2 regions of the Vibrio zhugei genome follow, and region 1 is predicted to be linked to the other one. Evidence: riboswitches for the same ligand, from Rfam matches in the RefSeq annotation. Region 1 holds a riboswitch; the other holds the start of a gene.
What was found. Region 1 has a riboswitch for lysine ahead of lysC (lysine-sensitive aspartokinase 3). Riboswitches for the same ligand answer to the same signal wherever they lie in the genome.

Region 1 (6,335 bases):
GCGCAACGGGTAAAACTCGCTCGTGAGCTATCGAAACGTGATACAGGAAAGACACTGTATATCTTAGATGAGCCGACTACCGGCCTGCATTTCCAAGATATCCAGCAACTCTTAGCCGTCTTGCATCAATTACGTGATCGTGGCAATACGGTCGTCGTTATCGAGCACAACCTTGATGTGATCAAAACCGCCGACTGGATAGTCGATTTAGGCCCTGAAGGTGGACAAGGTGGCGGTGAGATCATTGCCCAAGGCACACCAGAGCAGGTCGCAGAAATCGAGGGCTCACACACAGCCCATTTCCTAAAGCCTATGTTAAAATAGTTCAATCATAAAAAAACAACAGACCAGCGTCCTGCTGGTCTGCTTTGGAGATAGCGAGAAAAACATGGCAACAGTGCTACTAGGCGGCACCCAGCTAGAACCTAAGCCCCCCAAGATTCCACTGACAAAACCCTTCCTGTATGCCATTGCATCACTTTATGTCTATGCCATGCATTTTGTCATGTCGAACCCAGGCGGATCAGGATTAGCATTATCATCCAATGATACCTCATGGATTGCCATCAGTTTAGTGCTTGGCATCGGCCTATATCAGCTTGCTAACAATAAAGTGATACGAGTATCTAAGCTGACTCTTGGGCTGTTTATCGCGTGCCTTCTCATGACCGTACCGGTGTTCTACCATAATGCCGCGCCTGAACATTCCACCCTGCGATTAATGGGCTTATGGGCAGGTTTTGTGTTTTTTTGGTTACTCCAGCAATTTCGTTTTTCGAATCGAGAAAAACAACGATTATTATGGTTTATCGTTATTGGTACATTCATCGAAGCCTGTATCGGCCTATACCAATACTTCGTCCTTGCTCCGGAAATCTTAGTTCGCTTCGACCGCTTTACTCGCCCTTTCGGAGTATTTCATCAGCCCAATGTGATGGCCAGCTTTCTCGCCACGGGTTTATTGGTGGCCGGTTATCTATTAGCAAGACAGCCTAAAAAATATGATCAGCATTGGCTACACACCGCCCTGCTCTATACCACCTCTTTGGCCAGCGCTTTCCTATTAACCGTTTTAGCCTCACGTACAGGTTGGTTGGGCTCCTCTCTTGGCATTCTGTGTTTATTACCCTATTTAAAAAAATACGCCTCTAGGCAGCGTTTTATTTTATGGATCATCGCCATCATCACAGGCGTCTGCATTGCCTTATTCTCAATGCAACAACAAGGCGTATCAGGTTTTGTTGCAAATAAAGTCGACTTACAAAGTCCGCGCCGTTATACCTTTCCTCAAACGCTAGACATGATCATTGAAAAGCCATTTACCGGATATGGTTATGGACGATTTGAATCTCAATACATTCTTTATACCGCTCGCCAGCATCAATTAAATCCAAGTTATCCTCCTGGCCTTCCATCGATGGATCACCCTCATAATGAGCTGATGTACTGGGGCGTTGAAGGTGGCGTGGTGCCGGTGCTGGGTATGCTGATTGCGGCAAGCTTAGTCATTATTCGTCTCTTGTCTGCTAAAAAAGGCACTCGTCTTGCTCTACTTGCGCTTCTCATCCCAATTACATTGCACACACAACTGGAGTACCCGTTTTACCACTCAGCCGCTCATTGGATCACCTTTTTAATCTTGCTCTACTGGATAGAACAACGCTCGTTGTCCCATTGGACTTTCTCGTTTCATGCGTCGATAGCCCGGACATTGAGAATATTTTCTTTATTAATCCCTTTGGTGATCAGCTTCTTTATGTTGACCACCTTACAAACAAATTATGTTTTAAATCGCTTTGAACACGATCCAATCAAGCACGCAGATATGATTCACCGTGTGACTAATCTGGCAGTATGGAAAGACCGCTATGACTGGGACGTGTATAGTTTGTATTTACGTAAGGGGTTAAAAACCAAACAACCTGAAGACATCATACCTTTTGTCAATTGGGCACAAACGGTAATTAAACACACCCCTCGCCCCATTTTTTATAAAAAATTGATTCTTTCTTACGAAGCTCTGGGAGAGGCCAGTCGCGCGGAGCAAACCCGCCACGAAGCGGAGTTTTTATTTCCTAACATCGACTTTACTGATTTAACGCCAGATACCGTCTCTGCGGCTTTATCTTCCGCCCGAGTGACGTTAGAAAAAATCAATAAGTAGTATGTAAATAAAAAAACACTTTTAAGCAATATTTATTCAAAGCCATTGACATTAATCTCGTAAACCCGTTCAATGGAAAACATAACAGAAGAGGAGCGCTACCTAGGTAGATGTTTTGTGGAGCCACTACTCCAAGACAAATCATTGAGGGAGAGTAGTGCCGAGGTCATTTTATCAGTGGAATACTATGACCGGGTGAATGGGCTGAATCCCTTCAACTGTCGCACAGATTGTGTGAAGAGCTTCTGAGGTTATGCCAATCATACTGCCTCTTAACGCTTATTCTCCCCCTCTCTTTAATCGTGAAAGCCTAGGTGTTATACCTTTTATTTTAGTTATGGGAGATCTATTGTGAGCACATTTAATGTAGCGAAATTTGGTGGAACCAGTGTGGCAGACTTTACAGCCATGAATCGCTGCGCAGCCATTATCGAACGCAACCCACAGACGAAACTGGTTGTCAGTAGTGCTTGCTCTGGCGTCACTAACTTACTCGTTACTCTATCAAGTGGTATTGAGAACCCTCAGGAGCGTGCGTCTCTGATTGGTCAAATTGCCGCGATTCACCAAACCATCATCGAGCAACTCAATGATCCTAGCAGCGTGGAAGAACATCTCCTTCACTTTATTGATGTCATTACTAGCGCTTCTGAAGCGGCAGCCTACCAAACCAGTCATAAATTAACCGATCACTTAGTCTCATGTGGTGAGCTGATGTCGACACATTTACTCACACAAATACTGCGTGAGCGAGGATTAGATGCCGTACGCTTCGATATCCGCCATGTACTGCGTACCGATGATAATTTTGGTAAGGCCGAGCCGCAATTAGAAACCATTCGTGATTTGGCCTCCGAGCATTTAACCACATTGTGTGAACAGCATATTGTAGTGACGCAAGGATTCATTGGCTCTGATAGTCAAGGGAACACCACCACACTAGGTCGTGGCGGCAGTGATTATTCGGCCGCACTGATCGCTGAATCGGTGAATGCATCAGGCTTGGAAATTTGGACTGACGTACCCGGCATTTATAGTACCGACCCACGTATTGCTCCAAACGCTTCTCCAATTGGAGAGATCAGTTTTAATGAAGCTTCTGAGATGGCCAATTTTGGAGCAAAAATCTTACACCCCTCCACATTACTACCGGCGTTGCGTCAAGGCATTCCCGTTTTCGTTGGCTCATCCAAAGCGCCAGAACAAGGCGGTACATGGATCCGCAAACAAGTTGAGAGTGCCCCGCAATTCCGAGCCCTTGCTTTGCGTGATAATCAAACCATGGTGACACTGCACAGCGAAAAAATGTTCCAATCCTATGGGTTTCTAGCCAAAGTTTTTGAAATACTGGCCAAACATAAACTGTCCATTGACCTTATTACGACCTCAGAAATCAGTGTCTCGCTCACTCTGGATAAAACAGATACCTCAGGGGGCGCCCCAGAATTACCGGCTGCGGTTCAAGAAGAACTGCAATCTCTATGCTCAGTAAAAGTTGAGCATGATTTAAGCTTAATCGCGCTAATTGGTAATCATATGGACAATCAAGGTTATGCAAAAAAGGTATTTGGCGCCTTGGATGACTTCAATGTCCGCATGATTTGCTATGGTGCGAGTGAACATAATTTATGTTTCTTAGTTGATTCCTCATCGGCCAAGCAAGCCATCCAACATCTGCACGAACAATTATTTGAGTAATACCATGAGTGCCCGCCCTTAAACCGTGTTTAAGGGCGGCTGATTACTCGGTATTTCATCCATAATTTCCCCTCTGATAGCGACTCTCATTGATAACAATGATGAGATTCGCTTAATCCGTTATTCACCTCTATTTGCCGCCCCCTATCGTCCTCATGGCTCTCTCATTGTGAGAAAAAAACGGTTGCTATTTACCCAGCATCGAACGACAATTTGCGTTTACAAGTTGTTACATAAGAGAAAACTATGTCGGTTTATTACACTCTGTGTTTCTTGTCTGCTGCAGCAATGATGATTGCCTTCTTCAACAGCAAAATAGGAAACATGCAAACTACGATTGCTATTACTGCCGGTTCCATGTTGTTATCCTTACTCATATTAGTTGCAGGTCAAAACAACTGGTTCCACCTCACACAGATTGCTAGAGAAACAGTAACAAGTATTAATTTTGAAGACTTTCTACTCAAAGGTATTTTAGGGTTCTTGCTCTTTGCCGGAGGACTCGGAATAAAACTTCCCAACTTAAAAGATCAAAAATGGGAAATAGCCATACTCGCCCTAGGAGCCACTCTCTTTTCTACCTTCTTTATCGGCTTTGCTCTCTTCGGGTTATGTCAACTCCTCGGCATCAATCTTGCCCTGATTTATTGTTTACTTTTCGGTGCCCTGATCTCGCCTACCGACCCGATTGCGGTACTGGCTATTGTAAAAAAACTGAACGCACCACGACGTATTTCTACGCAAATCGAGGGGGAATCCCTATTCAATGATGGGTTTGGCCTAGTGATATTTGTGACCATTTTTACTATCGCTTTTGGTAAAGAGGCGCCCACGGTGGGGAGTGTCATCGAGCTCTTTTTACACGAGGCGATTGGCGGAATTATTTATGGCTTAGTTTTGGGATTGATTTTCCACTATCTGATCAGTGCCACGAATGACCACTCGATGGAACTGTTACTGACCATTGGTATTCCAACCGCTGGCTTTGTCTTCGCTGATGTTATCCATGTTTCAGGTCCATTGGCGATGGTGATCTCAGGCATCATGATAGGTAACTGGACACGTTTTATTGGCTTCTCTAAAGAGAGTGAAGAGCATCTTGACCACTTTTGGGAGCTTGTCGATGAGTTTTTAAATGGCGTACTCTTCTTACTGATCGGTATGTCAATGCTCTTGTTCAAATTCCACGTTGAAGACTGGATTGTCATGGCCGTTGCCATACCGTTAGTCCTTTGTGGTCGCTACTTAAGTGTGCTAGTGCCTTATATTTTCTTCAAACGTTATCGTAACTACAACCCATGGTCAGTACGCATCTTAACCTGGGGTGGCTTACGCGGCGGACTCGCTCTGGCCATGGCATTATCGATCCCATCTGGCATTCTCGTCATTCCAGAGAAACTCATCGATGTAAAAGAGTTGGTATTGGTGATGACGTATGCCGTCGTAGTATTCTCGATTTTGGTTCAAGGTTCTACCATTACTCCAATGATAGAAAAAGCCAAAATTGCCGAAAAAGATATGCATTACAAAACAGAATCAAGCGAGCAAGAAGTAACACCGCAGTAAATTCCGTGAGATGAAAAAAGGGGAGCAATGAGAGCTCCCCTTTTTATTGATAATAATGATCCCGCCTTACAACAAGTCGTTCAACGCAATTCCCACACCAATACGCTGAGTATGAACATCGTAATCAATCAAACTTTCTCCATAACCATTAAAATACTGCACATAAGCACGCAAATTATTATGGATAGGGTAGCTCCAAGTCAGCTGTAACGCACCTCGATTATGCTTCTCTAAGTTATCACGAAACATAAAGGTATACCGCTGCTCACCAACGCCGTAAAGACCAGTCACTTCAAAGTTGCCAAGATAGTGAGTGATATTGGGGTTATCATCACCTGTCGCATCTGTCGGATTCTTTTTCTTACTTTCAGGAATACGCCACCACACCTTGGTATTGATTGCTAAAGGACCTTTATCAAAGAGCATGGAGCCATATAGCCGGTTCCAACTGCGTGACAAGCTACCTGAACGGCCATTCGACTGATGTACCGCACCCACCTGCCAAAACGAGTTCGTAAAGCCACCAATTTTCCAATCATTAGGGAATATCATAAAGATATCAGGTTCGTGAACAGTTTCTCTAAAAGGGGAAGAATTATCTCTATTATAAACTTGCCACCATGATTGGTTGGTATAAGCAAAATACAAATCACCATCATCAATTAAATCAATGGCGAGCGGCATTTTAAAAGAAATCTGGAACTTAGCTTCTAACTTATCCAAATCATCTGCGTAAGCACTATCTTTTTTAAACGGTTTATCATTAGGGTGTGGATTGTACGTTACAGGCAACAGATAGTTGGCTTTATATGGCATGATAACAAAAGGGTTATCTATAACTTTACTCTCGTCTTCTACCCGTTCCTCAAGTAATGAATCCGAAGATGCACTTTTTTCTGCTGCGCTT
Region 2 (6,335 bases), 880 kb from region 1:
CCAGTGATTTGGATGCGAGGCCCGATTGGACTGATAACATCGAGATAAACACTGGCAAGGTTGCTGATCATTTGATCTTCGAATAAATCGAAGTGCTCTGTTTGACGGGCGAGCATGTCGATGCGATCGCCAAGTTGAGACATCGCATCATTACGAGCAGACAATTTCTTTTGTAGGGCGAGTAAGCTGATAATATATCGGGTAAGTTCACTCCCCGTTGTCGAATTATCAATACCATTAACCATGGTTTCTAGCCCGAGCTTAAGATTGCGTTCATGCCCAAAGACACTCACGGTGTCTTTGGGGTCCGTGCATAAAATCGCACGGATGGAGGTTTCAAACGCGTCTGTATCACATTGACCATTGCGGGCAACTTGTTGAACAAGTGCGGCGGCTTGGCATAAACCAGCAAAAGCAATAGTACGGTCGTATAGTGTATTAGCCACGTCATAGCTCCTTTATTAACAAATTAAACGCGAGACTCAATGATTCCGCCACCGAGACACACATCACCTTGATAGAAGACGGCCGATTGGCCGGGTGTGACCGCTACTTGCGGCTCATCAAACACCACATTCACGCGATGATCATCAAGAGACGTCACAACACAAGCGATGTCAGTCTGACGATAGCGAGTTTTCACCGTGCAACGCAATGTGTCTGTTAAAGGTTCTTGATTGATCCAATTCAGTTGCGATGCCACTAAGCCATTTGATTTCAATAATGGGTGGTCACCACCTTGTACGGCAATCAATACATTGCGTTCTAAATCTTTTTCCGCTACATACCATGGCAATTCGCTACCATTTTTTAATCCACCGATATGCAAACCTTTACGCTGACCTAAGGTATGGTACATCAAGCCTTGATGTTGTCCAATAACCTCGCCTTCTGGAGTCTCAATGTTGCCAGGTTGCGCAGGAAGGTAACGTGAAAGAAACTCCGTAAATTTACGTTCACCAATGAAACAAATACCAGTAGAGTCTTTCTTCTTCGCAGTAATCAGACCTTGCTCTTCGGCAATACGACGCACTTCCGGTTTTTCTAATTCACCCACAGGGAACAAGCTACGGGCAACTTGTTGATGAGTGAGTGCATGTAAAAAGTAACTTTGGTCTTTATTGCTATCGAGGCCGCGAAGCATGGCGGCTTTCTCGCCATTTTCCGGGAAGGTACGGCGCACATAATGACCCATGGCGATATAGTCTGCATCCAGTACTTCATCTGCAAACTCTAGGAAGGCTTTAAACTTAATTTCTTTATTACAGAGAATATCTGGGTTGGGCGTACGACCGGCTTTGTATTCTTCAAGAAAATACTCAAAGACATTGTCCCAATACTCCGCTGCGAAATTAATTTTATGCAAATGGATACCAAGTTTGTCACACACTGCTTGAGCGTCGGCAAGATCTTCAGCCGCCGTACAGTATTCTTCACCGTCATCTTCTTCCCAGTTCTTCATGAACAAGCCTTCAACATGATAGCCTTGTTGTTGAAGAAGATAGGCCGAAACCGATGAATCTACACCACCAGACATGCCGACAATCACTTTCTTCTGACTGTTTGCGTTAAGGTTTTCTGACATAACTTAATACCACTCAATTAACTTGGAGTCAGATTCTAACAGAAAGATTTTTGCTAGGACAGTTCATTACTCGTGATCGTTATAAAAGCCAATGTTAGTGAAGAAAAATTCGCCAATCATAGTGAATACTGCGCAGCAGAGTGAGCGGTAGTAGAGGGAAGGTAAAGTAGATAAAAGATGCACTATTTGTTATTCGTTAATCCTATAATCGTGCGTATCAAATTCAACTGAATTCATATCGAAACAAGGCGATTGTAAAAACGATCAATTGATAGAAGATATTTATTTCTTATTATTTTTAAATAACGCGATGACTTGTTGATGATTTATTTATCGCGTGGTGATGATTGCAATCGGTTGCTATACTGTATATCAACTATAACATTGCTGAGTCGGCGTTTGCGGTTTCTAAAGACGTTGTCGAACGTGTTTGCACGAGGTAGAATCCTCGCCCGTTTATCTCTATTCGAATTTGTTGGGTATTATGAAATTTCCGGGACGCCGTAAGTCTAAACACTATTTTCCGGTTCACGCTCGTGATCCGTTAGTTATTCAATCTCAAGAGGCTGAAAAACTCTCAAAAACACACATTATTGGTATTGACCAAACATTGGTTGATATTGAAGCAACCGTGGGCACGGAGCTTATTGAACGCTATGGATTGAGTAAAGGACATTCGTTGCTGATTGATGATACCCAAGCAGAAGCCTTATATCGTGAGTTAAAAGATAATCACTTAATCACCAATGAACATGCGGGCGGCACGATAGGCAATACCCTGCACAATTACTCTGTACTTGCCGATGATCGCTCAACGCTGCTTGGTGTCATGAGCAGTGACATTAAAATTGGCAGTTATGGCTACCGCTATTTGTGCAATACCTCAAGTCGTATGGACTTAAATTATCTACAAGGTGTTAATGGGGCCATTGGGCGGTGTTTTGCATTAATTACTGAAGATGGCGAAAGAACCTTTGCTATCAGCACAGGATTAATGAACCAACTGCAACCAGAAAGTATCCCTGAGTCTATTTTCCCTAATGCGTCTGCATTAGTGTTAACCGCCTATTTAATTCGTTGCAATGAAGATGATCCGATGCCGAAAGCAACCATGCAAGCTATTGAATATGCTAAAAAGCATAATGTTCCTGTTGTACTAACGTTAGGAACCAAATTTGTTATTCAAGATGATCCACAATTTTGGCGTGAATTTTTAAAAGAGCACATCTCTGTGGTGGCGATGAATGAAGATGAGGCAGCGGCTCTGACTGGTGAAGACGACCCATTATTGGCATCTGATAAAGCGCTGGAGTGGGTTGATCTTGTATTATGTACAGCAGGCCCAGTTGGATTATTTATGGCGGGATATTGTGAAGAAGACAGTAAACGTGAAACAACGTTGCCATTATTGCCCGGTGCCATTCCAGAATTTAATCGTTACGAGTTTAGTCGCCCAGCGATGAAAGCAAGCTGTGTTAACCCCATGAAAGTGTATTCACATATTGCGCCTTATATGGGTGGCCCAGAGAAAATTAAAAATACTAATGGCGCAGGGGATGCGGCATTATCTGCTTTGTTACATGACATGTCTGCGAATAAATACCATAGAGATATTGTGCCTAATTCGAGTAAGCATCAACATGAGTTTTTGACATACTCTTCTTTCTCACAAGTTTGTAAATATTCTAATCGCGCAAGTTATGAGGTATTAGCTCAACATTCGCCGCGTTTATCGAAAGGTTTACCGGAGCGTGAAGACAGCCTAGAAGAAGCGTATTGGGAACGATAGGGCGATAAGAACAGTAGATTCACTGATCCCTCTTTTACCTGTGGTGAAAATAAAAAAGGCTCCGAATTCGGAGCCTTTTTAATGCAATCAGGTCGCCGATTAAATGGCGAAATCTTCTAGAGATTTACCTTCATCTAATGCTTTTTGGATAGCAGAAGGGGTACGACCTTGGCCAGTCCATGTTTTTTCTTGGCCGTTAGTATCTACATATTTATATTTCGCTGGACGTGGCGCACGTTTACCTTTGGCTTTACTTTTGGTTTTTGTTTCACCAGAAAGCGCCGTAATTAGTGCGTTAACATCGATACCGTCAGCGGCGATCTTTTCAGCAATAGCAGAAAGTTTCGCTTCTTGCTCAGCAAGTGCTGCGCGTTCTTCTTCTTCAGCTTGACGACGTTCTTCAACGACGGTGTTTAATTTATCCAACGCGTCTTCAAGTTGTTCTAAAGTTAAGTCGCGAGCGAAAGCACGTAAGCTACGAATATTGAGTAGAGTTTTTGTTAAATCAGACATGACCGTTTCCCATTAAATAAAATCAAAATAATTTAAGTAATTTTAAACCGAGCTTTTTATTCTTACAACATCCGAAATGAAATAATAATAATGACGCGGCGATGATATATCCTATACGACGTATTTTCCAATAAAAAGTTCAGCTTTAAAACATATATGGTGATGAATTAGAGAAAAATAATTGTCAATAAATGTAAATATTGATGGTTAAGTGAATATTGGTGCATAACAAAGTTAATTTTCAGTAAATTATTTTTCATTTGGTTACAAATTGAACATTCAACACCTTGAGTAATATTCCGGTTGCATTGAGGTTTTGAATACGTACAATAACCGCCACCTAAGCGAGGATAAACAGTAATTATAACGTAGGTTTGTTTACTGTTGGATTCTCGACGTAGAGGCGCGGTAGTCATCAGTATTTATGGTTGGAGTGATGTCAATGAACCATAAAAAAAGGGACGATCGCCGAAGCTTGTGTATCCATCGAATATGCCTGCTGGGGTTGTATTGAATAAGTACAACACTGCCATAGTCTATTGTGTTTTTAAACTATGGAGCGCTACTGTAGGGTTGGGTGGAGTGTTCGCTTCCCTTTCGCTTGCTTCAACATAATTGTTATTTGCGAATAACAATTGTCTGCAGTAGATCTCTAACCAACAAAATTGGTTTTTGAAGATCATGAATTTAATCGATTTTTCTACCTCACCGTTATCACTACTTCCACCAGTAGTGGCCCTCAGTCTAGCCATTATTACTCGTCGAGTGTTAGTGTCCCTTGGTGTTGGTATTGTATTAGGCGCGTTGCTTCTTGCTGACTATTCGGTCACCAACACCGTGGTATATATTTGGCAGAAAGTGCTCGCGGTATTTGTCAGTGACGGTAGCATTAATACTTGGAACATGAGTATTTTAGGTTTCCTTATTTTATTGGGAATGATGACCGCGCTATTATCCCTATCTGGCGGAACTCATGCGTTCGCTGAATGGGCACAAGTCCGTGTGAAAAGTAAACGGGGTTCCCAGCTGCTTGCTGCTTTTTTAGGCGTCTTTATCTTTGTCGATGATTATTTTAACAGTCTTGCCGTCGGGTCTATTTCTCGTCCGGTGACGGACCGCTTTTATGTATCACGCGCAAAACTAGCGTATGTCTTGGATTCGACCGCAGCACCGATGTGTGTCGTTATGCCCGCATCAAGCTGGGGGGCTTATATCATGACTCTGGTCAGTGGTATTCTCGTGAGCCATGGCATTACCGATTACACACCTCTTGGGGCATACATGCGATTGGTTCCAATGAACTTTTATGCCATTTTTGCCTTATTAATGGTATTTGCGGTGATTTGGTTCCGTATTGACATTGGCCCAATGCGTAAACATGAAATGCAAGCATCGCAGGGACGTGGCTGTGATACCAGCTCTGCCCAAGCCAGTGATGATGAAGAGCTTGAAATTCCTGCCAGTCAACATGGTAAGGTGTCCGATCTGGTTTTGCCGATCGTAATGCTAGTGATTGCGACGATTGGTACGATGATTTTTACTGGCGCTCAAACATTAGCAGAGAATGGTGATGGATTCTCTGTGTTGGGAGCCTTTGAAAATACGGCAGTGGATACTTCGTTGATTAGCGGAGGTCTAGTTGGGCTCTTGGTGGCCATTGTGACAGTGATGAAACAAAAACTCCCAGCAGGGGATATTGGTCGCACATTATGGATTGGCGCCAAATCCATGTTTGGTGCTGTGATTATTTTGGTGTTTGCATGGACCATTGGTTCTGTCATCGGTGATGTGAAAACCGGGGCTTACTTGTCATCCCTTGTGCAAGACAGCATTAGTCCGCAATGGCTACCCGTGTTGTTATTTATTTTGTCGGGTATCATGGCATTTGCAACGGGCACATCGTGGGGGACGTTCGGTATCATGTTACCTATCGCAGGAGACATGTCTGCGGCGACTGATTTAGCGCTTATGTTACCGATGCTCAGTGCGGTATTGGCGGGTTCAGTATTTGGAGACCATTGTTCTCCGATTTCCGATACCACGATTTTATCCTCGACCGGAGCGCGCTGTAATCACATTGATCATGTGGCGACCCAATTGCCTTATGCATTATCTACCGCTTTCGTTGCGCTGATTGGCTATATTGTCTTAGGCATGAGTGATTCGACGTTGATTGCCTTTGCCGCGACGATCTTAGCGTTTGTTGTGGTCTGTGCCGCGCTCAAATGGGTGTCTCAGCGACGAATCCTAAATAAAAACCCAGCCGCGTAGTATGGCGTAACGATTGGGTTAAAAAAGAGCGTTAAAAGGAAGTCTTCGGACTTCCTTTTTTTATGGGAAAAATCTTTTAAGCCATAAAGGAGAAAAAATACCAAAAAAGCGCTTGAAATATCGCGGCAGCTTCGATAATGTAAATTCAGTCCAACGAAAAACGGTTATAAATATGCG

Region 2: it holds a riboswitch for lysine, as region 1 does, so the genes downstream of both, EAE30_RS10885 (Na+/H+ antiporter NhaC family protein) here and lysC (lysine-sensitive aspartokinase 3) in region 1, are expected to answer to the same signal.

The regions. Positions count from the first base shown of each region.
Region 1 is NZ_CP033078.1:314,039-320,373, reverse strand. Features, by position in the region: gene uvrA (excinuclease ABC subunit UvrA) at 1-324, shown strand, start outside; gene EAE30_RS06615 (PglL family O-oligosaccharyltransferase) at 389-2,164, shown strand; lysine riboswitch at 2,245-2,417, shown strand; gene lysC (lysine-sensitive aspartokinase 3) at 2,516-3,862, shown strand; gene EAE30_RS06605 (cation:proton antiporter) at 4,109-5,428, shown strand; gene EAE30_RS06600 (phospholipase A) at 5,495-6,335, opposite strand, start outside.
Region 2 is NZ_CP033078.1:1,194,822-1,201,156, forward strand. Features, by position in the region: gene hflD (high frequency lysogenization protein HflD) at 1-446, opposite strand, end outside; gene mnmA (tRNA 2-thiouridine(34) synthase MnmA) at 470-1,585, opposite strand; gene EAE30_RS10875 (inosine/guanosine kinase) at 2,070-3,374, shown strand; gene EAE30_RS10880 (H-NS family histone-like protein) at 3,474-3,887, opposite strand; lysine riboswitch at 4,278-4,460, shown strand; gene EAE30_RS10885 (Na+/H+ antiporter NhaC family protein) at 4,569-6,158, shown strand.